2 regions of the Spirillospora sp. NPDC048824 genome follow, and region 1 is predicted to be linked to the other one. Evidence: riboswitches for the same ligand, from Rfam matches in the RefSeq annotation. Region 1 holds a riboswitch; the other holds the start of a gene.
The links. Region 1 has a riboswitch for glycine ahead of gcvP (aminomethyl-transferring glycine dehydrogenase). Riboswitches for the same ligand answer to the same signal wherever they lie in the genome.
Positions count from the first base shown of each region.

Region 2: linked by a shared signal. The riboswitch ahead of gcvT (glycine cleavage system aminomethyltransferase GcvT) and the one ahead of gcvP (aminomethyl-transferring glycine dehydrogenase) in region 1 are both predicted to bind glycine.

Region 1 covers NZ_JBICUS010000013.1:179,630-194,398, forward strand. The annotation lists gene ACGFIS_RS25350 (nitrate/nitrite transporter) at 1-128, shown strand, start outside; gene ACGFIS_RS25355 (maleylpyruvate isomerase N-terminal domain-containing protein) at 76-828, opposite strand; gene ACGFIS_RS25360 (plectin) at 1,009-1,425, opposite strand; gene ACGFIS_RS25365 (TetR/AcrR family transcriptional regulator C-terminal domain-containing protein) at 1,541-2,113, shown strand; gene ACGFIS_RS25370 (lactate utilization protein C) at 2,129-2,788, opposite strand; gene ACGFIS_RS25375 (lactate utilization protein B) at 2,831-4,207, opposite strand; gene ACGFIS_RS25380 ((Fe-S)-binding protein) at 4,303-5,031, opposite strand; gene ACGFIS_RS25385 (DUF5999 family protein) at 5,309-5,512, shown strand; gene ACGFIS_RS25390 (alpha/beta family hydrolase) at 5,618-6,238, opposite strand; gene ACGFIS_RS25395 (PPOX class F420-dependent oxidoreductase) at 6,289-6,714, shown strand; gene ACGFIS_RS25400 (tetratricopeptide repeat protein) at 6,720-7,850, opposite strand; gene gcvP (aminomethyl-transferring glycine dehydrogenase) at 7,968-10,844, opposite strand; glycine riboswitch at 10,907-11,014, opposite strand; glycine riboswitch at 11,015-11,109, opposite strand; gene ACGFIS_RS25410 (YbhN family protein) at 11,377-13,884, shown strand; gene ACGFIS_RS25415 (MerR family transcriptional regulator) at 13,972-14,577, opposite strand.
Region 2 covers NZ_JBICUS010000021.1:74,181-88,949, reverse strand. The annotation lists gene ACGFIS_RS32070 (flavin-containing monooxygenase) at 1-925, opposite strand, end outside; gene ACGFIS_RS32065 (TetR/AcrR family transcriptional regulator) at 1,008-1,652, shown strand; gene ACGFIS_RS32060 (TetR/AcrR family transcriptional regulator) at 1,603-2,283, opposite strand; gene ACGFIS_RS32055 (ferritin-like domain-containing protein) at 2,394-3,500, shown strand; gene ACGFIS_RS32050 (SDR family NAD(P)-dependent oxidoreductase) at 3,569-4,432, shown strand; gene ACGFIS_RS32045 (hypothetical protein) at 4,929-5,366, opposite strand; gene ACGFIS_RS32040 (ATP-dependent DNA ligase) at 5,376-7,046, shown strand; gene ACGFIS_RS32035 (hypothetical protein) at 7,071-8,177, opposite strand; gene ACGFIS_RS32030 (PLP-dependent cysteine synthase family protein) at 8,266-9,363, shown strand; gene ACGFIS_RS32025 (M50 family metallopeptidase) at 9,353-10,651, opposite strand; gene ACGFIS_RS32020 (hypothetical protein) at 10,896-11,216, shown strand; glycine riboswitch at 11,267-11,362, shown strand; gene gcvT (glycine cleavage system aminomethyltransferase GcvT) at 11,528-12,622, shown strand; gene gcvH (glycine cleavage system protein GcvH) at 12,692-13,081, shown strand; gene glyA (serine hydroxymethyltransferase) at 13,084-14,340, shown strand; gene ACGFIS_RS32000 (L-serine ammonia-lyase) at 14,396-14,769, shown strand, end outside.

The DNA of each region.
Region 1 (14,769 bases):
AGTCGTTCCAGGCCTACGGCACCGGCGACGGCGCCTACCTCGCGTTCATCGCCTTCTACGCCGTGTGCTGCGCCCTCACCTGGATGGCCTACCTGCGGACCCGCCCGGGGAGGCCGGCGGGCGTCTGACGTCCCGCACCGCCTGCGCCGGTCGGCCCGCGCGCCGCCCCCGCGTCCGGCCGGGCCCCTCCGCGGGTTCCGGCCCCGCGGGGTCCGGCCACCGCGGCGACCGGCCCGAGGCGCGCAGCACCGACTCCCACGCGTCCCCCGGCGCCAGCGGCAGGTGCGGGACGCCCCAGTGCCACGCCGACACCAGCAGATCGGAGTCGCGCGGCTGGTACCGCTCCCCCACGGCGCGCGCCATGTCCCAGGCGTGCAGATGCCATTCCACGCAGGCCGCGCCCGCGTGGTCGCCGACGGTGTACTTGGTGCCCCGGTAGATCAGATGCGTCCGGTCCCACATGTCCGGCATCAGGTCGGCGTACGCGCCGGCCGACACCCCGAACGCCATGATCCGGTCCGGCCCCGGATCGGGCGGCAGCACCGCCAGCTCGGCCGCGTTCTGCCGCGCCTGCTGCCTGATCAGGACCGCCGCCGCCGTGTCCCGCGCGAACAGCGTGGCCAGCCGGCTGTCGGGCGCGTCCTGCAGGTACTCCAGGAAGTTCTCGGCGACGCACCGCAGATGCCCGGCCAGATCGATCAGCCGCCAGTCGGCGCAGGGCGTCGGGACGTCCCAGTCGCCGGCCTTCTCCGCCAGCGCACGGATCGCCCGCACCCCGTCCTGGTAGGACTCGAGTACGCGGTGCCGGTCCGGCGGCGTGCGCTCCACGTGACTTCCCCCCGCGTCCAGAGCACCGTGTGCCCTCTCCGCCGGGACGCGGCCTCGCGCCCGTCGCGGCAGGCGACGTGCGGCACGGGCCTCCCCCGGCGTTCCCCGAGAGGGCAGACTCTCAAAGTTCGGTGGCCTGTGCCACCCGGTCACGCTGTGTCGTCACACGTCGGAGACGGCTCAGACGATCACGGTGGGCCGCGTCCGGAAGCTGAGCCGGTGCGCCTCGCGGGCCGTGCGCAGCCGGTCGACCTCGTCGGTCCACGGGGCCACCGCCGGGCGCGCCTTGGCCTTGCGGTAGGCGATCTCCGCCGCGCGGCGCGTCCGGGCGTCCTGCGACTCGGCCGCGTACACCTTCGGTCCCATCGCGGCCCGCTCGGACGCCTCGGCGGCGGCGAGCACGGACGTCATCGCCTTGTCGAACGCCACCGTCAGCTCCCGCAGCATCGGCTCGGGCGCGTCCTGGCCCTGCGCGTCCCGCAGCGCCCGCTCCGCCTCGCCGGCCGCCGCCAGCCGCGCCTCGTACTCGGCGGCCAGCCGCTGGTCGGCCTCGTGCAGTTCCGCGACGTCCTTGCTCACCCGGCGCCCCAGCGGCATGGTGGTACTCCCTCAACGGTCTTCGAATCCGGTCGGGGCCAGCGTACGCGGGCCTGCGGCGTGTCGCGGCGGTGGACACCCGGCTTCGGCCCTTTACACAGTAAGGTCGGTGCTCATGGTCAGGCAGCCCAGCATCAACGCCCAGCACCGCACGCCGCTGTCCACCGAGCGGATCATCGAGGCGGCCCTGCGGATCGTCGACGGCCAGGGACTCGGCCGGCTCACCATGCGCCGGCTCGGCGACGCGCTGGAGGTCGAGGCGATGGCGATCTACCACCACCTCCCCCGCGGCAAGGAGCAACTCCTGGACGGCCTCGTCGCGCACGTCGCGTCCGCCCCCCTGCACGCGGACGGCGCGGCGTCCGGGACATGGCGGGACGTCCTGCGCGCGTGGGCCGCCGACTACCGGGGCCGGCTGCTCGCGCACGCCGGCGTGCTGCCCCTCGTCGTCACCCGCCGCAACCCCGCCGCGCTCACCGCCACGGTCGCGTCACTGCGCGAGGTCCTCCGCCGCGGCGGCGTCGCGGAGGACACGGCGGCGGTCGCCGCGCACACCCTCCTCGGCTACGTGATCGGCCACGCCGCCCTGGAGGTGCGGGACACCATGGAGGACGGCGCGGACCGCCCGGTCGACTGGGACGCCCGCTTCACCGCCGGCCTCGACCTCGTCATCGGCGGCGCGGGCTAGCCGCCCGCCGCCCGTTCAGTCCTCCACCACGAGGACCTCCAGGTGGCAGGGGCCGTGAACGCCCTCCACCCGGACCATCTCGATGCCGTCGGTGGCGGAGGGACCGCTGATCCACGTCAGCGGACGCGCCGGGTCCAGCCGCCCGACCGCCTCCGGGACCGTTCCCGCGATCTGGTCGGCGTGCACCACGCACAGGTGGTAGCCGGGGACGAGGGACAGCACCCGCCGCCCCTGCGCGCGGCCGCCGTCCAGGACGACCGTGCCCGTCTGCGCCACCGCCGCCGCGCAGCCGGTGACCACGCCGTCCACGGCGGCGAGGGTGCCGAGGTCCACCGCCGGGGTGTCGGCCAGCGCCCGGACGCCGTCCAGCTCCGCCAGCCACCCGAACGGCAGGTCCGCCGGGACGACGATCTCCTTGACCTCCCGTCCCCACAGCGCGGCGGCCACCGCGGTGCCCAGCTCGTCCGCGCTCACATGCCGCACCGCCGCCCGGTTGTCGGCGAGCCGCTCGGTGAACAGCGCGACGACGTCCGCCCTCGCCGCGGCCTCCGCCTCGGGCAGCCGGCGTGCGTAGCCGCGCGGCACCGGCGGACGCGCGCCGCCCGCCCCGCCGAGCGCCTCCCGCACCCGCCGCAGCACCTCCGCCCGCGACCCGGCGCCGCCGCCCGCGGTCACCGCCGCCTCCGCGTACCGGCCGTCACGGCCGCGTCCACGCCGTCACGGCCGCCTCCGCGTCCACCAGGCGCGGAAGCTCTCGGCCGGCGGCGCGGGCAGGTCGCGGGCCTCCGTCCACGCCCCGAGCAGGCCCGGCAGGCGGCGGATCCGCCCGCCGCGCGACAGCAGCCGCGCCCACCGTGCGCCGCGCCGCACCGCCGTCTCGTGGCGGCGCGGGTCGCCCATCGTCCACGCGAGGCCGCGCATCAGCACCAGCTCGGGCGTCGGGACGGGACGCCTGCGGCGCGACTCGACCACCTTCCCTCGCAGATGGACCAGCACGTCCGGAATGTCGATCTTCACCGGGCACACGTCGGCGCAGGCGCCGCAGAGCGTGGACGCGTACGGCAGCGACGCATCGGCGGCGCGCTCCACACCGCGCATCTGCGGGGTGAGGATCGCGCCGATCGGCCCCGGGTAGACCGGCCCGTACGCCTGACCGCCCGTCCGCTCGTAGACGGGGCAGACGTTCATGCAGGCCGAGCAGCGGATGCAGCGCAGCGCCGCGCGTCCGACCTCGTCGGCGAGGGCCTTGGTGCGGCCGTTGTCGAGCAGCACGAGGTGGAACTCGCGCGGCCCGTCGCCCGGCGTCACCCCCGTCCACGTCGAAACGTACGGGGTCATCCGGTCACCCGATGACGAACGCGGCAGAAGCTGGAGGAACACCTCCATGTCCGCCCAGGTCGGGACGACCTTGTCGATCCCGGCGACGGAGATCAGCGTCTCGGGAAGCGTGAGGCACATCCGCGCGTTGCCCTCGGACTCCAGCACCACGGCCGTCCCCGTCTCCGCCACCAGGAAGTTCGCGCCGGTGACCCCGACGCGGGCGCGCAGGAACCCGTCGCGGAGGTGGGCGCGGGCGGCGGCGGCCAGCGCCGCGGGGTCGTCGGACGGGCCGGGCCCGGCGGCGGGCACCTCCCGCCGGAACAGCTCCCTGATCTCCGCACGGTCGCGGTGGATCGCCGGCGACAGCAGGTGCGAAGGCCGGTCCCCGCCGAGCTGGACGACCATGTCGGCGAAGGCGGTCTCGCGGGCCGCGACGCCCATGCGGGCCAGCGCGTCGTTCAGGCCGATCTCCCGCGTGGTCGCGGAGGAGGCCTTCACGACCTCCTCCGCGCCGGCCGCCCGCACCAGGCCGGTGACGATCCGGCGCGCCTCGGCCGCGTCCACCGCCCAGTGGACGACGCCGCCCGCCTCGGTCACCGCCCGCTCCAGCTCCGCCAGGTGGAGGTCGAGGTCGAGGAGCGTCCCGTCCCGGACGGCACGCCCGGCCTCGCGCAGTTCCTCCCAGTCGGCGGGCTCCTCGGCCGCGGCGGCCTCCCGCTCCCTGACGGCCGCGGTCGCGCCGCGCAGGTTGCGGCGCAGCCGGGTGTCGGCCAGCGCGGACCGCGCCGCGGCGGCGAACTTCGGCGCCGGCGGCGGAACCGGCCCGCCCGTCCCGGCGGAGGACGGGGGCGTCCGCGGGACGGGGCCCGTCACGCCGGCCCCGTCTCGGCGAGGATCTCGGCCAGGTGCATGGTGCGGACGCCGCCGCGCAGCCGCGACAGCGCGCCGCCGATGTGGGCCAGGCAGGAGTTGTCGACCGCGCACACCACGTCGGCGCCCGTGCCGCGGATGTGCCCGACCTTGTCGGCGACCATCGCGACCGACACGTCCGCGTTCTTCATCGCGAAGGCGCCCCCGAACCCGCAGCACTCCGCCGCCGCGGGCAGTTCCACCAGGTCGAGGCCCTTGACGGCGCGCAGCAGCCGCAGCGGCCGGTCGCCCACGCCGAGCGTGCGGGCGGACTGGCAGGACGGGTGGTAGGTGACCCGGTGCGGGAAGTAGGCGCCGACGTCGGTGACGCCGAGGACGTCGACGAGGAACTCCGTCAGCTCGCAGACGGTGAGGGCCTCGGCGGCGCGGGCCAGGCCCGGGTCGCGGGACGCCCGCGCGATCCGCGGGTAGGCGTCGCGGACGGTGGCCGCGCAGGACGCGGACGCGGCGACCACGACCTCGGTGCCCTCGAACGCGGCCGTGTACGCGCGGGCGAGGCCGGCGGCCTCGCGGTGGTAGCCGGACGTCCAGTGGATCTGGCCGCAGCACGTCTGCCCCGGCGGGTACACGACCTCGTGCCCCAGCCGTTCCAGCAGGACGGTCACGGCCTTCGCGGTGCCGGGGAACAGCGCGTCGTCGAAGCAGGCGACGGACAGCGCGACCCGCACCGGCCTCACTCCCCCCACGCCTCGCAAAGCCGTTCCCGCCGAACATCGTAGGGGTTTCCGCTCCCCGACGGCGTGTCGTTCTTCATCCGTCACGTGCGGGAGGGACGCTGTGCCTGGCACCCCGGGGTGAGACGGGTCACAGCGCTCCGGTACCCCGGTACCAAACGACAACCGTCCCAACGGGCTATAGCCGGTCATGGCGAACCGTTCCACACTGGGGTGCGTCAATTAGAGAAAGCACCACGACCGACCAGTAGTTGAGACCGGAGGCACCACGATGTGCCCGCACCAGCCGCCCTGTCCCGCACACACTGCACCCGACCGCGACGCCGCCCGGACGCTGATCTCGCACCCCGAGCAGGGGTGGAGCCTGCTGTGCAACGGCGTCGTGCTCTTCGAGGACACCGGTGAGCTGCTGCCCGACGGGGGAATCATCGCACCGCACCGGCCGACGGACCTGCAGGCTCCGTCCGCCGCTTGAACGGGGTCTCCACGGGGGACTAGTTCGAACGGATGATCATCCTCGGGGGCACGGCCACCTGCCCGGAGTCTCCGGGCCCGCACGGGGCCCGGAGCAGATCCGCCACTACTCCCGGCCGCCCGTCCGCACCGGACGGGCCGCCCATCTCCGCAACCACGGCTCCGCCGCCCTCCCGGCCGCGGCGGGGTCCCGGTTCAGATCGTGCCGCTCCCCCGCCAGCACCGCGACATGCGCCGCGTCCGCCGCGTCCGGAACACCGAACGGGTCACGGTCGCCGTTGACGACGAGGACCTCCACCCCCGCCGAACGCAGCTCCTCCACCCGGGTCTTCTCCGGGTTGCGCGGCGGGCGGAGCGGGAAGGCCAGCGCCACGACGCCCGCCGCACCGGCGGGCGCCGCCGTCCGGCACACCACCCGGGCGCCGTTGCTCCGCCCGCCCTGGATCAGAGGGACGTCCCCGAACCCGTCCCGGACCACGCCGACGATCTCCAGCCACGCCTCGTCCTGCTTCGCCGCGGGGCCCGGTGCGCGGCGCCCGGCGAGCCGGAACGGCTGCGTCACCCGCGCGACGGCGCCTCCCAGGCCGAGCGCGGTCTCCCGGACGGCCAGCAGGTCGGGCGCGTCCACTCCCCCGTTCGACCCGTGCGTCAGCACCAGCAGGAACGGCGGATCGGCCGCCTCGTCCAGCGTCACCTCCGCCGGCCCGTGCACCGTCACGATCTCCATGCGGCTCACCGTAGCCGCCCGCGGGACGATCACTGCGGCAGACTGTCCCCATGGAGAAGATGACCGACGAAGAGTGGCGCGACTTCGTCTCCGAGGGCACCCGCACCGGCAAGGCGGGCGTCACCCGCAAGGACGGAACACCGCACGTCACGCCGGTCTGGTTCGTCCTCGACGGCGACGACGTGCTGTTCAACACCGGCCGCGACACCGTCAAGGGCCGTAGCCTGGCCCGCGACCCGCGCGTCTCGATCTGCGTGGACGACCAGACGCCGCCGTTCTCCTACGTGCTGCTCCAGGCCGAGGCGTCCCTCGTCGAGGACCTCGGCGAGATGCGCCGCTGGGCCACCGTCATCGGCCGCCGCTACATGGGCGCGGAACGCGCCGAGGAGTTCGGGGCCCGCAACGCCGTCCCCACCGAGTACCTCGTCCGCGCCCGCATCACCAAGGTGGTCGCCGAACGCGCCATCGCGGACTGACGGGTTCAGGCGTCGGGCCAGCCGGGGACGGGCGTGCCCGTCGCGAGGCGGAGCCGCTCGGCGAAGCTCTCGTGCAGCAGCGGACCCCACGCGTAGTCGCTCGGGACCCGCACCGCCTTTCCGAGCACCTCGTGCGTCTCGCCCGGCCGCCGCTCGGCCGGGCCGTCGGCGTACCGGACGCCGAGCAGCGCGTACATGTGGTCGAGGGCGCCGAAGGCCTCACCGGTGAGCGCGGGGAGCGTCCCGTCCGACGCCGCCTGCTCCAGGACCGGCTCCCACCACAGGTCGGCGGGTTCGCCGTCCTCCTCGCCGTCGCCGAAGTCGCGGCGCAGCCGCGCCCGGACCTGCCCCGCGGTGCCCGGGTCGGCCAGGCCCCGCCGCCACACCTCGCCCGCCTCGGCGGCGCGTCCCCGCAGCGGCAGCGTCCGCGCCAGCAGCTCGGTGGCCAGCGGCCCCACCTCCGGGTCGGGCGGCTCCTCCCCCAGCGCCGCGCCGAACGCGCCGATCGCCTGATCGAGGTAGGAGATGCCGAGCGCCACGGCGAGCCGCGCGTAGGCGTACGGGGCGGTGGCCCGGTCGATCAGCCTGAGCCCGGCGGCGAGGATCCGCTGGGCCCGCGCGGGATCGCCGCGTTCCAGCAGCCGCTGGGCCAGGTCGTGCGCGGCGGGCGGCCCGTACTCGGCGTCACCGGTCCCGATCACCGCCTCCCAGTGCTCGCGGGCCTCGTCGAACTCGCCGGCGTCGTCGGCGATCCGGGCGAGCGCCAGGTGGGCGGGCGGAAGGTAGGCGGCGTTGCCGAAGTCGACCACGACCCGCCAGGCGGGCGCCGCCCGGCCGTGCTCACCGGCCCGCTCGTGCGTGAGGGCCAGATGGTAGGCGGCGCGCGGCCCGTACTCGGGATCCCCGGTGGCGATCGCGGCGCGGTCCGCCTCCCGCGCCCCCTCCACGTCACCGGAGTCGTCGAGGACGACGGCCAGCCCCAGCGCGGCCTGCGCCCGCCAGGGCGTCTCACCGAGCGCGAGCACCCTCTCGAACAGCGGCGCCGCCCTCTCCGCCGCACCGTTCTCGGCGAGGTTCCGCGCCTCCTCGCACAACTGCGCCGGGTCGTCGGACACACGCTCCGGTGACTCGCTCATCGATCTGCCCTCTGGGGGTCGGGGTCGCCGGAAAAGCCTAGCGATCCGGCCCTTCCACGTCTCGCGGCGACACCCTGAACCTCACCAAGATCACGAATTGTGCCCCCGCTTCCGGGCTCAGTCCTCGAAGGCGTCCGGGGGCGGGCAGGAGCAGACGAGGTTGCGGTCGCCGTACGCCTGGTCGATGCGGCGGACGGGCGGCCAGTACTTGTCGTCGCGCAGGGCGGGGACGGGGTAGGCGGCCTCCTGGCGGGTGTAGGCGTGCTTCCAGTCGTCGGAGATGAGGCAGGCGGCGGTGTGCGGGGCGTTCTTGAGGGGGTTGTCCTCGCGGTCGTAGCCGCCGTCGGCGACCCGCTGGATCTCGCGGCGGATCTCGATCATGGCGTCGCAGAACCGGTCGAGCTCGGCGAGGTCCTCGGACTCGGTCGGCTCGATCATCAGGGTTCCGGCGACGGGGAACGACAGGGTCGGGGCGTGGAAGCCGTAGTCGATGAGGCGCTTGGCGACGTCCTCGGCGGTGATCCCGGTCTCCTTCGTGATCTTCCGGAGGTCGGCGATGCACTCGTGGGCGACGAGGCCGTTGCGGCCGGTGTACAGGATCGGGTAGTGCGGCGCGAGGCGGGCGGCGAGGTAGTTGGCGCCGACGATCGCACCCTCGGTGGCGGCGCGCAGGCCGTCCGGGCCCATCATCGCGATGTACGCCCAGGAGATCGGCAGGATGCCCGCCGAGCCCCACGGCGCCGCGGAGATCGGGCCGACGCCCGTCTCGGGGCCCGCCTCGGCGCGGAGCGGGTGGTTCGGCAGGAACGGGGCCAGGTGCTCGCGGACGCCGATCGGCCCGACGCCGGGGCCGCCGCCGCCGTGCGGGATGCAGAACGTCTTGTGCAGGTTGAGGTGCGAGACGTCCGACCCGAACTCGCCGGGACGGGCCAGGCCGACGAGCGCGTTGAGGTTGGCGCCGTCCACGTAGACCTGGCCGCCGGCCTCGTGCACGGCCGCGCACACGTCGGTGATCGTCTCCTCGAAGACGCCGTGCGTGGACGGGTAGGTCACCATGATCGCGGCGAGCCGGTCGCCGTGCCGGCCGATCTTGGCGTGCAGGTCGTCGAGGGCGACGTTGCCGCCTTCGTCGCACTTGACGACGACGACGCGCATCCCGGCCATGACGGCGCTGGCGGCGTTGGTGCCGTGCGCGGACGACGGGATCAGGCACACGTCCCGGTGCCGCTCGCCGCGGGATGCGTGGTAGCCGCGGATGGCGAGCAGGCCGGCCAGCTCGCCCTGCGAGCCGGCGTTCGGCTGGACGGAGACTTCGGCGTACCCGGTGATCTCGGCGAGCGCGCGCTCCAGTTCGCCGATCAGCTCGACGTAGCCGGCGGCCTGGTCGACGGGGGCGAACGGGTGGATGTCCGCGAACTCCGGCCAGGTGATCGGCTCCATCTCGGCGGTGGCGTTCAGCTTCATCGTGCAGGAACCGAGCGGGATCATGGAGCGGTCGAGGGCGATGTCCTTGTCCTGGAGTCTGCGCAGGTAGCGCAGCATCGCGGTCTCGGAGCGGTGCGCGTGGAAGACCGGGTGGGTCAGGTAGGGGCTCTCGCGGCGCAGCCCGTCCGGGAGCGCCTCGGCCGCCTCGGCGGCGCCGGCGGCCGGGACGCCGAACGCCTCCAGGACGGCGGTGACGTGCCGGGGCAGCGTCGTCTCGTCGCAGGCGATCCCGACGTGGTCGGCGCCGGCGGGACGCAGGTTGATCCCGCGCTCGCGGGCCGCGGCGACGACCTCCGCGGCGCGGCCGGGGACGCGGGCGAGGACGGTGTCGAAGAACGCGTCGTGGACGATCTCCACGCCGCCGCCGCGCAGCCCCGCGGCGATCTCCGCGGCGCGGCGGTGCGTCCGCTGGGCGATCGCGGCGAGTCCCTCCGGCCCGTGGTAGACGGCGTACATGCTCGCCATGACGGCGAGGAGGACCTGCGCGGTGCAGATGTTGCTGGTGGCCTTCTCGCGCCGGATGTGCTGCTCGCGGGTCTGCAGCGCCAGCCGGTGCGCGGGGGCGCCGCCGGCGTCGACGGACACGCCGACGAGCCGTCCGGGGAGCTGCCGCTGGATCCCCTCGCCGACCGCCATGTAGCCGGCGTGCGGGCCGCCGAAGCCGTACGGGACGCCGAACCGCTGCGTCGAGCCCACGGCGATGTCGGCGCCGGACTCGCCCGGCGGGCGCAGCAGCGTCAGCGCGAGCAGGTCGGCGGCGACGACGACCCTGGCGCCGCGGTCGTGCGCCTGGCCGATGACCGGCTCCAGGTCGCGGACGGCGCCGGACGCGCCCGGGTACTGCAGCAGCACGCCGAAGAAGTCCCCCTCGGGAAGCCCGCCGGCCAGGTCGGCGGTGACCACCTCGATGCCGAGCGGGACGGCCCGCGTCCGCACGACGTCGATCGTCTGCGGGAGGGCGTCGGCGTCGACCAGGAACGTCCCTGGGTCCTTGCGCCTGGAGACGCGGTGGGCGAGGGCCATCGCCTCTGCGGCGGCGGTTCCCTCGTCCAGCATGGACGCGTTCGCGACCGGCAGGCCCGTCAGGTCGGCGACCACGGTCTGGAAGTTCAGCAGGGCCTCAAGGCGCCCCTGGGATATCTCCGGCTGGTAGGGGGTGTAGGCGGTGTACCAGCCGGGGTTCTCCATGACGTTGCGCAGGATGACGGCCGGGGTGACCGTGCCGTGGTAGCCGAGGCCGATCATGGACGTCAGGACGGTGTTGCGGGCGGCGAGCTCGCGCAGCCGTTCCAGCGCGGCGGGCTCGCTCAGCGCGGGCGGCAGGTCCAGCGGCCTGGACGTGCGGATCGCGGCGGGCACCGCGTCGTCGATGAGGGCCTCGATGCCGGAGTAGCCGATCACGGCGAGCATCCGGGCCTGGTCGGCGGCGGAGGGGCCGACATGCCGGTCGGCGAACGTGGAACGGGGGTGCTGCGGCGAGGCCACGGGGGCGAAGAACTGGGCGGTCATGGAGAGCCTCCTGGCTGCTGCGATGCTCAGATCCGCCGCCGGCGCGGGGCCGGCGGCCGGTCTCCCCCTCTGTCATCGGCACCTGAGAGCTTCACCCGCGCGGCGGGGTTTCCCCTTCGGTGAGACGCCCTTCCCCGCGTGCGGGGACCGACGCCTGCTTTCCAGAGGTGCCTCGCCCAGCGGTCCTTTTGCCTGAGAGGTTCCGGGGAGGTTGCCCCTTCGGCGCCCCACGCTGGCGGCGTGGGGTCTCTCCCGCACAGGGTCGACGGCATGTCCTCGACAAACCCTACCCAAAGCCGCGGCCCGGGATCGGCCCTCCCCGGCCCGGCGCGAGCGACCGGCGGCATCCCGCCTTACCAATGAGTAGGATATGGAGGTCTGACCTGGGAGGTAACGGGCCTCGGGGCCTCGGGACGCGAGATGGGGCTGCCGGTGCACACACGACGGCCGGACGGCCGCCGGCCGCTCGACGGCGCGCCGCCGGTTCTGGGACGCTGATCGCGATGACGGATGGTCAGGGCGGCGGTACGGCGTGACGCAGACCCGCGACGGAACGGTGCGTCCCAGGCAGGGCGCGGCCTCAGGTGTGCCCGTCGACGAGCCCGCCCAGCCCGACCGGATCCGCCGCCCGTCGGACGCCATCAGGTTCGCCGCGTCGGTGACCGGCCTGGCGGCGGTGATGCTGCTGGTGTCGTTCGCGAAGGGGACGACGCACGGCCTGCACGCCGACATCCAGGAGGGCACCGCGCACGCGCCCTGGCTGCTGCTGTCCCTGGCCACGCTGATCTCCAGCTTCGGCGTGCTGGCCGCGCCGATCGCGTTCGGCATCGAGCGGCTGTTCCACAAGGACGGGACGCGTGTCGCGATCGCGCTGCTGGCCGCCATGATCGCATTCGGGATCACGGTCGGGCTGGACGACCTCGTGGTGCGGGCGGCGCCCGGCGGCGTCTTGGACTCGCTGATCTGGGGCGGCACGGAGACGGCCCCCATCCACACCGACATCGCCCCCGTGATCGCTTTCGTCAGCGCGGTCGGAATGGCCGGGCGCGCCCGGTGGCAGGCCGCGACGTGGACGATGATCGGGCTGGCGGCGCTGACCGGCCTCACCGCCAACTACGCCTCGGTGTCCGCGCTGGCGGCCACCTACTTCCTCGGACGCGCCATCGGCCACGGCACCCTGTACGTCGTCGGCACGCCGAACCCGCGTCCCGCGGGCACGGCGGTCGTCGCGGCGCTCGAACGGCTCGGGCTGCGCCCGGAGCGGGCCGCGCGCCTGGACGACCCCGCCGGCGGCGCCGAGGAGACCCGCCGGTACGGCGTCGTCCTCGCCCCCCGTCCCGAGGACGGGGACGGGGACGGGGACGAGGAGGGGGACGGCGGCGGTGCGCGTCTCCCGGTCCGCCACGGCGGCCGCGGCGAATGGGACCTCGAACTCCGCGTCTTGGACCGCGACCAGCAGACGGCGGGGGTGCTGTATCGCGTCTGGCGGCTGCTGCGGCTGCGGTCCACGACGACGGGGCGGGCGCTGCGGTCGCTGCGCAGGTCCCTGGAGCAGGAGTCGCTGATGGCGTACGCGGTGGACGCCGCGGGCGCCCGGACCCCCCGTCTGGTCGGCACGTCGGAGGTCGGCACGGAGGCGGCGCTGCTGGCGTTCGAGCACGTGCCGGGGCGGCGGCTCGCCGACGTCCCCGGCGAGGAGATCACCGACGCGCTGCTGACGGACGTGTGGCGGCAGTTCCGTTCGCTGCAGGCGGGCCGGCTCGCGCACCGGCGGCTGCAGGACGAGGCCATCGTGGTCGGCGGCGACGGCCGCGCCTACATCACCGACCTGCGGGCCGGGGAGACCGCGTCGGGCGACCTGGCGCTGCGGCTCGACCTGGCGCAGCTGCTGACGACGCTCGCGCTGCGGGCGGGGCCGGAGCGGGCGGTCCGCACCGCCGCGTCGGTGCTGGGCGAGGAGCCTCTGGCCGCCGCGGTGCCGCTGCTGCAGAGGGTGGCGCTGTCGCGGACGACCCGGACGGCGCTGCGCCACGACCGGGAGGTGCTGACCCGCATCCGGGAGCAGATCGTCCGGTTGAAGCCGGAGACGGAGGTCGCACCGGCCAGGCTGGAACGGTTCCGGCCCCGGACGATCTTCAGCATCGTGGCGCTGTCGATCGCGGCCTACATCGTCATCCCGCAGGTCGCGAGCATGGACGTGGGGACCATGGCGTCCGCGGCGAGCTGGCACTGGGCCCTGGCCGCGCTGGGCGGGGCGGCCCTCACCTACGTGGCCGCGGCGCTCATGCTGATGGGGTTCGTGCCGGAGCGGCTGCCGCTGGGGCGGACGGTGCTGGTCCAGGTCGCCGCGTCGTTCGTGAAGCTGGTGGCGCCGGCGGCCGTGGGCGGCGTCGCGGTCAACACCCGCTACCTGCAGCGCTCGGGGCTGCGGCCCGGCCTGGCGGTGGCGAGCGTCGGCGCGTCGCAGCTGATGGGGCTGGTCACGCACATCCTGCTGCTGATCCTGTTCGGGTTCCTCACCGGCTCGACGACGAAGGCGACACAGGACCTCGCGCCGTCCCGCACGATCGTCATCGCGGTGCTGTCGCTGGGGCTGCTGGCGGGGCTGGCGATGACCGTCCCGCGGGTCCGGCGGGAGGTCACGTCGCGGCTGAAGAGCATGTTCTCCGGTGTGGTGCCCCGGCTGGTGGACGTCCTGCAGACCCCGAAGAAGCTGGTCACGGGAATGGGCGGGACGCTGCTGCTGACGGCGGCGTTCGTGCTCTGCCTGGACGCCTCGATCCGCGCCTTCGGCGGGTCGCTGCCGCTGACGACCGTCGTGGTGGTCTTCCTCACCGCCAACGCGGTCGGGTCGGCGGCACCGACGCCCGGTGGCCTCGGCGCCGTCGAGGGGGCCCTGACGCTCGCGCTGACGATCTCGGGGCTCACCGCGGAGACGGCGACGTCGGCGGTGCTGCTCTTCCGGCTTCTCACGCTGTGGTTGCCGGTCCTGCCGGGATGGGGCGCGTTCACCTACCTGCAGCGCCGGGAGTCGCTCTGATCGCCTGCCCGTGGTCGTCAGGCCGTGGTCGTCAGGCCGTGGTCGTCAGGCCGTGGTCGTCAGGCCGTGGTCGTCAGGCCGTGGTCGTCAGCCGGTGCGGCGGGCGCGCCGCCGGCCGGCCAGTTCGTCGTGGGGGTGCTCGGACGGGTCGTCGTCGGCGGCGGCGGCCCGCTCACCGGGTAGTTCCGCGAGGCTGCCCTCCACCTCCTGCCACACCCTCCCGAGCGCGATGCCGAACACGCCCTGCCCGCCTTGCAGCAGATCGACGACCTCGTCGGGCGAAGTGCACTCGTACACGCTGACGCCGTCGCTCATCAGCGTGATCTGCGCCAGGTCCCGGACGCCCCGGTCCCGCAGGTGGGTGACGGCCGTGCGTATCTGCTGCAGCGACACACCGGTGTCCAGGAGCCGCTTCACGACCTTCAGGACGAGGATGTCGCGGAAGCTGTAGAGCCGCTGGCTGCCCGACCCGTGCGCCGGCCGCACGCTCGGCTCCACCAGTTTCGTGCGCGCCCAGTAGTCGAGCTGCCGGTAGGTGATCCCCGCCGCCGAGCACGCGGTCGGGCCGCGGTAACCGACATCCTCCGGCGGCGCCGAGACCTGGGTTTCGAAGAGCAGGCCCTGCTCTCCGGCCTGCCGGGACGCCATGTGCCTGTCGGGGGTCGCCTTGCCCTCGCCGCTGCTCACCGCCACGCGGACCTCCGGCTTCTATCAGCCCGTGCCGCTTCGTCAAGGGGGTTTGACGAATTACACCACGGGTGTTCCACCAGCACGGTAGGTGCCGGTCAGGGTGTGGTCAACGTTCACCGTCGGCGCGTCGCATGCCCGGATGAACCGGCTTCACGTGGGCAAACTGCGCACCTTCACCGCCTCACCACTCTTACC
Region 2 (14,769 bases), on a different contig from region 1:
TCTCCAGTTCGACGTTGGGACGCGCGAGCGCCGGATAGTAGTCGTTGGACAGCAGGATCCGCTTGCAGCCGATCGTGTAGTCGGGCGTCACCTTGGCGCGCAGCTCGGGGTCGGCGATCTGCTTGGCGATGAGCCGGCGGGCGAGCTGCTCCTGCGGGAGGGACAGCCGCGGGTCGACGGTGAAGCCGACGGCGCGGGCCTCCAGCGCCCAGTAGATGCCGTGCCGGAACGCGCGTGCCGCGCCCGGGACCTTCTCGAACGCCTTGCGGACGGGCGCCGGGATCGACACGTCCGGCTTGGGCTGGATCCACGGCGCCGTCCGCTGGAACACGACGAGGTCGGCGGCCTTCTTCGCGACCTGCGGGACGAACTGGATGGCGGACGCGCCCGTCCCGATGACGGCGACGCGCTTGCCGGTGACGTCGTAGGAGTGGTCCCACTCGGCGGAGTGGAAGGCGGTGCCCTGGAACCGCTCGATGCCGGGCAGGTCCGGGAACGAGGGGACGTGCAGGGCGCCGATGCCGGACACGATGGCCTTCGGTGTGAGGACCGTCCCGTCCGCGAGGGTCACGTTCCAGCGCTTGGCGTCGTCGTCGTACTCCATGGACTCGACGGCCGCGCCGAAGCGGATGTGCTCGCGCACGCGATACTTGTCGGCGGTGCGCTCCATGTAGGAGCGGATCTCGGCCTGCGGCGCGAACATCCGCGTCCAGCCCGGGTTGAGCTCGAAGGAGAAGGAGTACATGTGCGAGGGCACGTCGCAGGCGCAGCCCGGATAGGTGTTGTCGTGCCACGTCCCGCCGAGCGCCTCGCTCTTCTCCAGGACGGTGAAGTCGTGGAAGCCCGCCTGCTTGAGCCGGATCGCCATGCCGAGGCCGGCGAAGCCGGAGCCGATGATGACGATCGCCGGGGCTCGCTCGCTCATAACCCATCCTCTCGCGTAACCTACTTCCAGTAAGTTACCGGGAGTAGGTTACTGACGGTAGGTCCAAGAGAGGGGATTTCCTGTGAGTGACGCCACACGCCGCCGCCCGGTCCGCCGGCGGATGTCGCGCGCCGAGCGCGAGCGGCAGATGCTGGACGTGGCGGAGGACGTGTTCGGCGAGCGCGGCTACCAGGCCACCTCGATGGACGAGATCGCCGAGCGATGCGGCGTCTCCAAGCCGATGCTCTACGAGTACTTCGGCTCCAAGGACGGGCTGCTCGTCGCCTGCGTCGGCCGGTCCAAGGCCGAGCTGCTCGACGTCACCCAGAAGGCCATGGCCGGCGCCGCCACTCCCGAGGACATCCTGTGGCGCGGGATGGTCGCCTACTTCGAGTTCATGGACGCGCACAGCAAGTCGTTCGCGATGCTGCTGCGCGAGCCGATGGCCGCGTCCGCGGAGACCATCGAGGCCGTCGAGTCGACCCGGCGGCAGCAGAGCACGCTGATCGCGGGGGTGCTGGCGATGTTCGCGCCGTCCGCCCCGGCCGCCACGGTCGAGGCCTACACCGAGATCATCATCGGGGCGAGCGAGCGGCTGGCGCAGTGGCGGACCCGGCGTCCCGAGGTGACGGCGCAGGAGGCGGCCCGCCACATGACCGACTTCTGCCGGAACGGCCTCAGCCCCTATCTGCCGGACGCCGGGGAAGCCGGTCCAGCGCCCCGATGAGCAGGTCGAGGCCGAACTCGAAGTCGGCCTCGGGATCGTGGGTGGCCAGCTCGGAGGCGAGCGCGATCACGCGCGGGAACTCGTCCGGGTCGAGATTCGCCCACGACTCGGCCCCCGTCTCGACGAGGTGGCCGAGCATCTTCGCCATGCCGACCTCGCGCATCTGCGCGCCGAGCGCGTACGCGAGCAGCGCCCGCATGATCCGCACGGCCGTCTCGCCGTCGAACCCGGCCGCGTCCGCCAGCGCGAGGGCGCGCTCGGCCGGCCGCAGCCCCGCCGCGGAGTCGATCTTGTGGGTGAGGACGATCGTCATGCAGCGCGGCTTGTCGTGCGCGATCTTCCGGAAGGCGCGCACCAGGGCCCGCGCACGCTCCTGCCACGGCTCGGACGGGTCGTCGTGCAGTTCCAGGCCCGAGACGACGTGCTCGGCGACCCCCTCCAGCAGCGCGTCCTTGTTCGGCACGTGGTTGTAGAGGGACATGACGGCGACGCCCAGCTCGGCCGCCACCCGGCGCATCGACAGCGCGTCCGCGTCCTCGCGTTCGATCAGCTCGACGGCGGCGAGCACGATGCGCTCGCGGGTGAGCACCGGCCGCGGCTGCGGGGTGTCGGAGGACACATGCCTCGCCATCGGGTGCCGCCCTTTCCCGCCGTTGACATCCATAAGTGCCCCGTGACACGGTACGTACATTGTACGTGAGACGTACACCGTACGTCCGCGCCACCGGGGAGGAGTCGCCCATGTCGACCCACGACCTCTACACCGAGCCCGTCGACACGTCCAGCTGGAACGTGCCCATGGCCGGCGACGCCAGGTTCACCTGGGAGTACGACGACGGCCGCGACCGCCTCCTCGCCCTCTACCAGAAGGGCAAGGACAAGCAGTGGGACTCCACCAAGCGGATCGACTGGGACCTTGAGGTCGACCCGCACAACCCCCTCGGCGTCCCCGACCAGTCCCTCGCCATCTACGGGACCGAGTACTGGGACCGGCTCTCTGACAAGGAGCGCGGCGAACTGCGGCAGCACTCCACGGCCTGGCAGTTCTCCCAGTTCATGCACGGCGAGCAGGGCGCGATGGTCACCGCCGCCCGCATCGTCGAGACGGTCCCCGACCTCGACTCCAAGTTCTACTCCGCCACCCAGACGATGGACGAGGCCCGCCACGTCGAGCTGTTCACCCGGTTCCTGCACGACAAGGTCGGGCTGATCTACCCGATCAACACCAAGCTCCAGGACCTGCTGAACGACACCCTCACCGACTCCCGCTGGGACATGCCCTACCTCGGCATGCAGGTGCTCATCGAGGGCCTCGCGCTCGCCGCGTTCGGCGTCATCCGCGACATCACCACCAAGCCGCTCCCCAAGCAGATCCTCGCCTACGTCATGCAGGACGAGGCCCGCCACGTCGCGTTCGGCCGCCTGGCCCTCCGCGACTACTACAAGCAGCTGTCACCGGCCGAACTCCGCGAACGCGAGGACTTCGTCATCGAGGGCTGCTACCTGATGCGCGACCGCATCCGCGGCCGGGAGATCTGGACCAACTTCGGCATCGACCCCAAAGAGGTCGACGAGATGGTGGAGAACTCCCCCTACATGCGGATGTTCCAGAGCCTGCTGTTCAGCCGCATCGTCCCGTGCGTCAAGGACATCGGCCTGTGGAGCGAACGCATCCAGAAGACCTACGACGACATGGGCGTCCTGGACATGTCCAAGGCCGACCTCGACGCCCTCATGAGCCAGGACGAGGAGATCGCCGACAAGATCGACACCGAGCGCTTCGCCGCGGAGGAGGCCGCCCGCAAGGCCGAAGTCGACGCCGTCATCGCCGACGCCGCGGCGGGCTGAGTACGGTTGGATCCGGTTTCGTCTGCAATCCCAACCGTCCCGGACTCGGACAATCTCGGAGGTCTCGCATGCCACTCGCGCACTTCGACGGAGCACTCGCCGTCGTCACCGGAGCCGGCAGCGGAATCGGCCGCGCCACCGCCGTCGCGCTGGCCGGACACGGCGCGAGCGTCATCGCCGCCGACATCGACCTCCCCTCCGCGGAGAAGACCGTCGACCTCGCCAAAACGGTCGGCGCCGGCGGCACCGCGTACCAGGTGGACGTGTCCGACGCCGAGGCCATGGAGACCTTCGCCGCCCAGGTCAAGGAGACCCACCGGGTCCCCGACATCGTCGTCAACAACGCCGGCATCGCGGTCGCCGGCCCCTTCCTCGACACCAGCCTGGACGACTGGGACCGCATCATGGGCGTCAACCTGTGGGGCGTCGTCCACGGCTCCCGCCTGTTCGGCAAGCAGATGAGCGACCGCGTCCACACCCTCCCCAACAAGCCCGACAAGCCCAACTTCGGCGGCCACATCGTCAACGTCGCGTCCGCCGCGGCGTTCGCGCCCTGGCGCGCGATGCCCGCCTACTGCACGACCAAGTCCGCGGTCCTCATGCTCAGCGAATGCCTGCGCGCCGAACTGGCGGGCTCCCGCATCGGCGTCACCGCCGTCTGCCCCGGCTTCGTCAGCACCGGCATCGTCGAGCACGGCACCTACGTCGACGGCGACGCCTCGTCCCGCGACCGACTCCAGCAGCGCGGCCAGAAGGCCATCAAGCTGCGCAACTACCCGCCGGAGAAGGTCGCCGAGCGGATCGTCCACGCCATCATCAAGAACAAGGCCGTGGTCCCGGTCAACTTCGAGGGCCACCTCCTGCACACCCTCTCCAGGGTGTCCCCCGCGGCCCTCCGGCTCATAGCCAGAATCCCCACCTCCCGGGGGTAGCGCCCACGTCCGGGCGCGGCCCTCCCTGACCCCTCCCTCGGTGAGAGGAGATGGATCATGCCCTCCGATCTGTTGTCGAGCGATGGCCGGCTGCGTACGTGGACGGCGCAGATCCGGCCCGCGACGTGTGGATCAAGGCGGGCCTGCTGGAACGATAACCCGTTCCACTCCGCGGCCTTTTATCTTGATGTCGAACCACGTATTAGAAAATGGTTCGCGAACAGCGGGCCATTGGTCTGGACACCGGAACGAAAAGGGCCGCGGAGCGGGGTCCACTCCGCGGCCCGTCGACGTAACGGATTGCTGACCTGGGGTTATCACACCCAGGATATTCCTACCGATTGCACGGTCACGTCGTCGACCTCCTCCTCCCAGGCGTTGCCAGCACGCCGATCACATGGCCTCGGCATGGAACATGATCGGCGTACCCCTCCCCTATTACCGCAACACCCTAGAAGGTGTTGACAGAAAGTATGGCATGGTCGGCCGATTCAGGTCAGAAATGATTTAGCGCACTGAGCACTTCGCGGGCGGCGGCGGTGGCCCTGCCGAGGCACGCCCGCTCCCGCTCGTCCCCGCCGCCCGCACCGGACGCCTGCTCGCTGTAGCTCACCGTGAAGACCGCGTTGCGGACCCGGGCGGTGACCTCTCCCACCACCGTCGGCTCGGCCTCATCGGCCTTGAACCAGCGGTACGCCTCGTCGCCGATGCCCCGGTGGCGCTCAAGCGTGTACGTCCGGAACAGCGGGGCCCCGTGCGCCTGCGCCCACTGCTCGTCGTAGTAGGTCTCGGCGTCCTTCACCGGGGTCGGGGTGTTGCCGGGCGTGTACAGGTGCGCCTCCACCCGGAGCCGGCGGACTGCCCGCCCCGTCGCCGGCGTCCCGGCGGCTCCGGCGCGGAGTAGACCCGGTGGATTGTCAGACCCCGTGGTCAAAATGGGAGGGTGCTGATAGCCGAGATCACGCGGACGTCGCAGGCGGTGGCGGGCACCTCGGGCCGTAAGGCCAAGGTATCCGCGCTCGCGGAGTGCCTGCGCGCGGCGGAGCCGGGCGAGGCCGCGACCGTGGTCGCCTACCTGTCCGGTGAGCTGCCGCAACGCCAGATCGGGGTCGGGTACGCGTCCCTGCGGGAAATCCCGCCGCCCGCCGCGGAGCCGTCCCTGACCGTCCCGGAGGTGGACGCCGCGTTCACCGAGATCGGCGCGGTCTCCGGGCCGGGCTCGGTCGCCCGGCGGCGCGAACTGCTGGCGGCGCTGTTCGGCCGCGCCACCCGCACCGAGCAGGACTTCCTGATCAGGCTGCTGGCGGGCGAGCTGCGGCAGGGCGCGCTGGACGGGGTGATGGCCGAGGCCATCGCGGCGGCGGCCGAGGTCCCGTCCGCGGAGGTGCGGCGGGCGTTCATGCTGCGCGGGTCGCTGGGGCCGGTCGCCATGGCCGCCTTCGCGGACGGCGTCGGCGGGCTGCGCGGGTTCGCGCTGGAGGTCGGGCGGCCGATCAAGCCGATGCTCGCGGCGTCCGCCCCGTCCATCGACGACGCGTTCGGCAAGCTCGGCGCCGAGGCGGCCGTCGAGTGGAAGCTCGACGGGATCCGCGCGCAGGTGCACGTGTCCGGCGGCGAGGTGCGGGTGTTCACCCGGACGCTGGACGAGATCACCTCCCGGCTGCCCGAGGTGGTGGCGGCCATGCGGGAGCTGCCCGTCCGGGCGGCCGTGTTCGACGGCGAGCTGATCGCGCTCCGGCCGGACCGGCGTCCCCACCCGTTCCAGGTCACCGCCGCCCGCACCGCCACGCGGACCGCCAAGAACACCGAACCCGTACCGCTGTCGGTGTACCTGTTCGACGTCCTGTACCTGGACGAACCCGAGGCCGCCCCGGAAGGCACGGACGGTCGTCCCCCTGCGACGAACGACGAGGCCGATGGCGCGCCGGGCGGCGGTCGCTCCGAAGAGGGCGGTCGCTCCGAAGAGGGCGGTCGCTCCGAAGAGGGCGGGGGCGATCTGCTCGATGCGGCGGGCGCGGTGCGGTACGAGGCGCTGGCCCGGGTCGTCCCCGAGGAGCTGCGGATGCCCCGGATCGTCACCGCCGACCCCGCGCGGGCCAAGGACGTCTTCGACGAGGCGGTCGCGCGCGGCCACGAGGGCGTGGTCGTCAAGTCCCTCGACTCCCCCTACACGGCCGGGCGGCGCGGCGCCGGCTGGATCAAGGTGAAGCCGCGGCACACCCTCGACCTCGTCGTCCTCGCCGTCGAATGGGGGCACGGCCGCCGGCAGGGGCTGCTGTCCAACCTGCATCTCGGTGCCCGCGACCCCGAGACCGGCGGGTTCGTCATGCTCGGCAAGACGTTCAAGGGCCTCACCGACGAAATGCTGGCCTGGCAGACGAAGCGGCTCCGCGAACTCGCCGTGCGCGAGGACGACTGGACGGTGCACGTCCGGCCCGAGCTGGTCGTCGAGATCGCGTTCGACGGTGTCCAGCACAGCCCCCGCTACCCGGGCGGCATCGCGCTCCGCTTCGCCCGCGTCCTGCGCTACCGGCCCGACAAGTCCGCCGCCGAGGCCGACACCATCGAAACCGTCCGCGCCGTCACCCCCGTCATGGACTGGCCCCCGGACTAGCCCCCGGCCCCGGGCCGGGGCGGGTCAGCCGGATGTCCCGGCTCGGGGGCGCCCGCCGGTCGGCGGTTCCTCCTCCTCCGGGGACTGGCGAGCGTCGCGTTCCGGGGCGGGCGGGCGGTCGCGGCGTCTGGACGCGGCGCGTGTCCTCATCCGGGACGCGTTCCCGCCGCGGGTGACGGCACCGCGCCGCGCACGGGTCTGGGCGCGGCGCCGCGCGCGGGCCTCGGCGCGGCGTTCGGCCCAGGTCCCGGTCTTGCGCCGGAAGGGGGACGCGGCCTTGCGCTCCGCTCGGGCCGCGGCCCTGCGCTGCACGCGGGCGAGCCGCCGGCGGCGGGCGCGCTCGGCCGCCTCGTTGCGGCGCTGCAGCAGCTCGGGCGGGATGAGGTCGTGCCGTCCCGCGATGAACTCCTGCACCCAGATCTTGCCCCGGATGAGCGGCCGGCGGATCGACTTCTCCCGCCGGACGGCCCGCTGGTACCTGCGCGACTCCCGGTCGTACCGCCAGCGCGACCAGGGCGACCCGGGCCGCGCCACCCGGATCGCGCCGATGACCAGCAGCGCGGGGACGAACAGGCCGATGAGCCCGGTCCAGATCTTGCCCTTCAGCAGCGTCAGCACGGCGAAGGCGAGGTTGACGACGAGGAACGCGGCGTAGAAGGGCGACATGGAGCCGGCGCCGGCGCCGGAGTCCAGCCCGAGGCTCTCGTAGCCGAGCGGGTGGACGCCGAGCAGCAGCAGCCCCGTCACGGCGATGGCGACGAAGACGGCGTCGACCGAAGCGCGGCCCTTCTCCGTCCAGTAGACGTCGCTGAGGTGCAGGATCAGCGCGAACTCGTCCAGGACGAGGGCGGAGCCCATCCCGAACACGACGGCCGCCGCCAGGTCGAGGCCGACGAACGCGTCGGGGACGGCCAGGCTCGCCACGCCGCCCGCCAGCATCAGCACGACGCCGAACACGACATGGTGGATGTGCACGTCACCGGCGGTCACGTTCCGGAACCACCGCACGTTCGAGCGGATCAGCCGGACGTTCACCCGCGTCAGCACAAAAGTGATCATGAACGCGACGAAGAAGCCGAACAGCGGAAGCCGCCCGGTCTCCACGATCCGCGCGTCGAACATCCCGATCATCTGCCCCCCGTAGCCTCCATCATGCCCGGTGACATGCACGGATATCGTGGGACGCGGCCGATCAGCGACGATCCGAGGAGAAACCGCCGTGACCCGCATCGAGGACCGCTGCGACCCCGGGTACCGGGCATGGATCTCCGAGGCCGTCCGGCTCGTCGACGCCGACGCCAACCGCAGCGCCGACACGCACCTGCACGTGTTCCCGCTGCCGCCGGAGTGGGGCATCGACCTGTATCTGAAGGACGAGTCCGTCCATCCCACCGGTTCCCTGAAACACCGGCTCGCGCGGTCGCTGTTCCTGTACGGGCTGGCGAACGGCTGGATCCGCGCCGACACGACGATCATCGAGGCATCCAGCGGATCGACGGCGGTGTCGGAGGCGTACTTCGCGCGGCTGCTCGGGCTGCCGTTCGTCGCGGTGATGCCCGCGTCCACCAGCCCGGAGAAGATCCAGCTCATCGAGTTCCACGGCGGCCGCTGCCATCTGGTGGACGACCCGTCGTCGATCTACGACGAGTCGCGGCGGCTGGCGGCCGAGTGCGGCGGGCACTTCATGGATCAGTTCACCTACGCCGAGCGGGCCACGGACTGGCGCGGCAACAACAACATCGCCGAGTCGATCTTCGAGCAGATGCGGCTGGAGCGGTTCCCCGAACCGTCCTGGGTGGTGGTGGGCGCGGGCACCGGCGGGACGTCCGCGACGATCGGCCGGTACGCGCGGTACCGGCGGTTCCAGACGCGGCTCGCGGTCGTCGACCCGGAGGGGTCGGCGTTCTTCGGCTCGTTCGCCGACGCGGACCCGGAGCGGACGGCGGCGGGCTCGCGGATCGAGGGCATCGGCCGTCCCCGCGTCGAGCCGTCCTTCATGCCCGCGGTGATCGACCGGATGATCCGGGTACCGGACGCGGCGTCCGTCGCGGCGATGCGCTGGACGAGCGAGGTCAGCGGCCGCGACGTCGGCGGCTCGACCGGCACCAACATGTGGGGCGCGGCGGTGCTGGTCGCGCAGATGCGGGCGGCCGGGGAACGCGGCAGCGTCGTCACGCTGATCTGCGACGGTGCCGAACGCTACACCGGCACCTACGGGTCGGACGCGTGGCTGGCCGAGCAGGGCCTGGACATAGGGCCCTACCTCGCCGCGCTGAACGGTTTCCTGAAGACCGGTGAGCTGCCCGCTACCCTGTGAAACGGACGGGGTTGACGAGGTCGGCGTAGATGAGCAGCCCGCCCATGATGATCAGCACGGCCGCCATCACGTAGGTCACCGGCAACGCCTTGGCCACGTCCACATAGCCGGGGTCGGGCCTCCGGAAGACCTTGGCGAACGCCTTCTTGATCGCCTCCAGGAGGGCGCCTGCGATGTGCCCTCCGTCCAGCGGCAGCAGCGGGACGAGGTTGAACATCCCGACCGCGAGGTTCAGCGACCCGAGCAGCATCACGAAGTAGGAGACCTTCTCGGTCCCGGTCAGGGTGTCGGACGCGGCGACGTCCCCGCCGATCCGGCTGACGCCGACGACCCCGATCGGGCCGTTCGGGTCGCGTTCCTCCCCGCCGAACGCCGCCTCCCAGATGCCGACCATCTTCTCCGGCATCCGCACCAGCGCGCCCGCGGTGCGGGCGGTGAGGTCGCCCATCGTGCTCGCGACCGCGCCGGGGCCCTGCCGCTCGACGGCGCTGGTCGGCGTGATGCCGAGGAACCCGACCTCGACGATCTTGTCCGGGTCCTCCAGGTGGTACATCCGGTTGCGGGTGATCGGGACGTTCAGCTTCACGTCCCGCCCGTCGCGCTCGACGGTCATCGGCACGGTCTGCCCGCCCGCCCCGCGGATCAGCTCCTGCAGCTGCCGGTAGTCGTCGATCTTCTGGCCGCCGAACACGACGATCTGGTCACCGGCCTGCAGCCCGACCTGCTTCGCCGGGGTCGGCGCGGCGTTCGCCGGGCACTCGGTGAGCTCGGACTGGCTCGCCGGCACCATGCATTCGGCGACCTCCCGGATCACCGGCTGCGGCTGGTTCGTGCCGATGCCCATCAGCAGGATCGCGAAGAACACCACCGCCAGCAGCAGGTTCATCGCGGGCCCGCCGGACATGATCAGCAGCTTCTGCCACCACTTCTTGCCGTAGAAGACGCGGGTCTCGTCTCCCGGCCGAACCTCCTCCAGCGCCACCCCGCGCGCGGACTCGATGAGCCCCTGGAACGGGCCGGTGCTGGCCTGCCGGATCTTCCCGGGTGCGTCTCCTTTGCGCGGTGGCAGCATCCCGATCATCCGGATGTAGCCGCCGAGCGGAATCCATTTGATCCCGTACTCGGTCTCGCCGCGGCGCCACGACCACATCGTCGGACCGAACCCGACCATGAACTGGGTGGTCCGCACCTTGAACAGCTTGGCGAACGAGAAGTGCCCGAGCTCGTGCAGCGCGATGGACACCAGGAGGCCGAAGAACAGAATCAACGCTCCAGCCAGGTATGCCATGCGGCTAGCCCCTCCGGTCGTGCACCCCGCTCACCGGGGGGTGGTCTCCAGCAACCCAACTCAGAGTACGGCACGGCTCCCGGTTTGGTTGAACCAGCGCGCAAGGCGGCCGGACGCCCTCACGGCCCCGAATTGGAACCGAGTTGCTAAGCGGCCCCCACGCCATTGGCACGCACGAGAGTATTCGCGCGCCACGCCACCTGCGCATCATGGCGGCCCCACCCCGGTCCATGGAGGTACTGCCTTGAAACGCGGTCATGTAGCGGCCCTGGCGTTGATGCTCGCCCTGGCCGGATGCGGCGGCTCCGGCGACGGCGGCGGGGCCGCCGAGTCACCCGGCCCTTCGTCCTCGTCGTCCGGCAAGGGGACGACGGTCCTGCCCACCCCGCCCGGGCAGTCGAAGGCGGCCAAGGCGTTCAACGACTGCATGCGCAAGCAGGGCGTTGAGCTGCCCAGCCCGAACCCGACCGCCACACCGGCCGAGAAGGAGATCAAGAAGCGCATGACAGCCCTGCGCGCGTGCATGAAGGCCCTGTCGTCGTCCCCGCCCGCCCAGCCGCGCTGAATCCGGCGGTATCGGACGCACGCAGAGGAATGCAATACTGGCGCAGCCGATGATCCCGTGCGGGAGAGTCCCTTGCAGCCGGTGAGGGACGCCGAAGGAGCAAATCCTCCCCGGAACCTCTCAGGCCCATGGACCGCACGGGTACGGCGACCTCTGGAAAGCGGGGACCCGGGTCCCCCGCCGAAGGTGAAAGCCCGCCCCGGTGGCGGGTGAATCTCTCAGGCGCCGATGACAGAGGGGGAGGCACCGAGCCGACCGGTGCGCGAGTGGGACGATGGACCATACGCGCCCGCGACGAAGGAGCCGAACCGATGTCCGCCGACCCGACCGCGAAGAAGACGCCGCTGCACGACGTCCACCAGGACCTCGGCGCGAACCTCGTCGACTTCGCCGGCTACCTGATGCCGCTGCGCTACGCGAGCGAGACCGCCGAGCACCAGGCCGTCCGCACCGGCGCGGGGCTGTTCGACCTGTCGCACATGGGGGAGATCTTCGTCTCCGGGCCGGGCGCGGGCGCGGCGCTCGACTTCGCGCTGGTCGGCAGTCTCGCGTCGATGCCGGTGGGCAAGGCCCGCTACACGGTGGTCTGCGGGCAGGACGGCGGCGTCCTGGACGACGTGATCGTCTACCGGCTCGCCGACGCCACCTGGATGGTCGTCGCGAACGCCGCCAACACGGGCGTCGTCCGGGAGGCGCTGACCGAACGGGCAGCGGCCTTCGAGGCGGCCGTCGAAGACCGTTCCGGCGCCTACGGGCTGATCGCCCTGCAGGGTCCCCGTTCCCAGGAGATTCTCGAAGGGTTCACCGACGCGGCCATCGCCGACCTCAAGTACTACGCGGTCCTCGCCGGGCGGGTCGCGGGCGTCGACGCCCTCATCGCGCGTACCGGGTACACGGGCGAGGACGGCTTCGAGCTGTTCGTCGACGCGTCCGACGCCGTCGCGCTGTGGAAGGCGCTCGCCGGAGTGGACGGCGTCGTCCCCGCCGGGCTGTCCGCGCGCGACACGCTGCGACTCGAAGCGGGCATGCCGCTGTACGGCAACGAACTGACGGCCGAGACGACGCCGTTCGAGGCGGGCCTCGGCCGGATCGTGAAGCTGGACAAGCCGGGCGACTTCGTTGGAAAGACCGCCTTGGCGGCGCTGGCGCAGACCCCGCCCGGCCGTAGGCTCGTGGGACTGGTCGCGCGCGGGCGTCGCGCGCCGCGAAAGGGGTATCAGGTCGTCACGTCGGGCGGCACGCCGTGCGGGGTCGTGACGAGCGGCGCCCCGTCGCCCACACTGGGCACGCCGATCGCCTTGGCGTACCTCGACAGCGGCGCCGAGGAGACGGACCTCGCGGTGGACGTCCGCGGCCGGCACGAGCCGGTGGACGTGGTCGCCCTCCCGTTCTACAAGCGTTCCTAGAAGAGAAGGTGTGAGGGTGCGGGGGTCACCCCCACAGTGACACCCCACCATGACCAGAAAGAAGTGATCGTGAGCGTTCCGGAGCAGCTCCGCTACAGCGAAGAGCACGAGTGGGTGTCCGGCCTCGGTGGCGAGGACGGCATCGTCACCATCGGCATCACCGCGCACGCCGCCGACGCCCTCGGGGAGATCGTCTACCTCGAACTGCAGCCGTCCGAGGGCGACGCCGTCGAGGCGGGCGAGCCCTGCGGCGAGATCGAGTCGACCAAGTCCGTCAGCGACATCTACTCCCCCGTCAGCGGCGAGATCACCGCGATCAACAGCGCGGTAGTGGACGAGCCCAAGGTCATCAACGACGACCCGTACGGCGAGGGCTGGATCTTCAAGGTCCGCATCTCCGACGAGCCGGGCGACCTGCTCGACTCCGTCGCCTACGACAAGCTGATCGAGGAGAGCTGATCTTGAGCCTGAACGATTCGCTCGCCGCGGCCGACCCGGAGGTCGCCGCGGCCGTCGCCGCCGAGCTCCGTCGGCAGCAGTCCACCCTCGAAATGATCGCCTCGGAGAACTTCGCGCCGGTGTCGGTCCTGGAGGCGCAGGGCTCAGTCCTCACCAACAAGTACGCCGAGGGCTACCCCGGCCGGCGCTACTACGGCGGCTGCGAGCACGTCGACGTCACCGAGCAGCTCGCCATCGACCGCGCCAAGTCGCTGTTCGGCGCCGAGCACGCGAACGTCCAGCCGCACAGCGGCGCGCAGGCCAACACGGCCGTGTACTTCGCGATGCTGCAGCACGGCGACACGATCCTCGGGCTCGACCTCGCGCACGGCGGGCACCTCACCCACGGGATGCGGCTGAACTACTCCGGCAAGACGCTGAACGTGGTGCCGTACCACGTCCGCGCGGAGGACGGCCTGGTCGACATGGACGAGGTGGCGTCCCTCGCGGCCGAGCACCGTCCCAAGATGATCGTGGCGGGCTGGTCGGCGTATCCGCGGCAGCTCGACTTCCCGGCGTTCCGGGAGATCGCCGACTCGTCCGGTGCCCTGCTCATGGTCGACATGGCGCACTTCGCCGGCCTCGTCGCCGCGGGCCTGCACCCGTCGCCCGTCCCGTACGCGGACATCGTCACGACCACCACGCACAAGACGCTCGGCGGCCCCCGCGGCGGCCTGATCCTCGCCCGCGAGGAGTACGGCAAGAAGATCAACTCCGCGGTGTTCCCCGGCATGCAGGGCGGCCCGCTGGAGCATGTGATCGCCGCCAAGGCCGTCGCCCTCAAGATCGCCGCCTCGGACGAGTTCCGCGCCCGCCAGTCCCTCACCGTCGAGGGAGCCAGGCTCCTCGCCGAACGTCTTCTCGCCGAGGACTCCGCCAAGGCCGGCGTGAGGGTCCTGACCGGCGGCACGGACGTCCACCTCGTCCTTGTCGACCTCGTGGACTCCGACCTCACCGGCCGCGACGCCGAGGACCGCCTGCACGGCATCGGCATCACCGTCAACCGCAACGCCGTCCCGAACGACCCGCGTCCGCCGATGGTGACGTCGGGCCTGCGGATCGGCACACCCGCCCTCGCCACCCGCGGCTTCACCACCGCCGACTTCGCCGAGGTCGCCGACATCATCGCGCTGGCCCTCCAGCCGGCCTTCGACCGCGACGCCCTGTCGGCCCGCGTGAAGGCCCTCGCCGACGAGCATCCCCTGTACCCGGACCTGTGACGGCACCGCGCCCCCTTCCATTCCGGGAGGGGGCGCGAGCTACAACGGAGTAGCAATGGCCATCAGCGTTTTCGACCTGTTCAAAATCGGGATCGGCCCCTCGTCCTCCCACACCGGCGGCCCGATGGCCGCCGCACACCGCTTCGCCCAAGCCCTGCACCGTGACGGCCTCCTGGAGAAGACAGCCTCCGTCCAGGTGGTGCTTTACGGTTCCCTCGGCCTCACCGGAAAGGGCCACGGCAGCGACAAGGCCGTCATCCTCGGCCTCGAAGGCGACAAACCCGAACGGGTCGACGTCGACGGCATAGACGCCCGCCTGGAGAGAATCCGCGAACGCGGAACCCTGCGCCTCTTCGACGACCACGAAATCCCCTTCGTGGTCAACGAACACCTCGTCTTCGAACGCAGGAAATCGCTCCCCGGCCACCC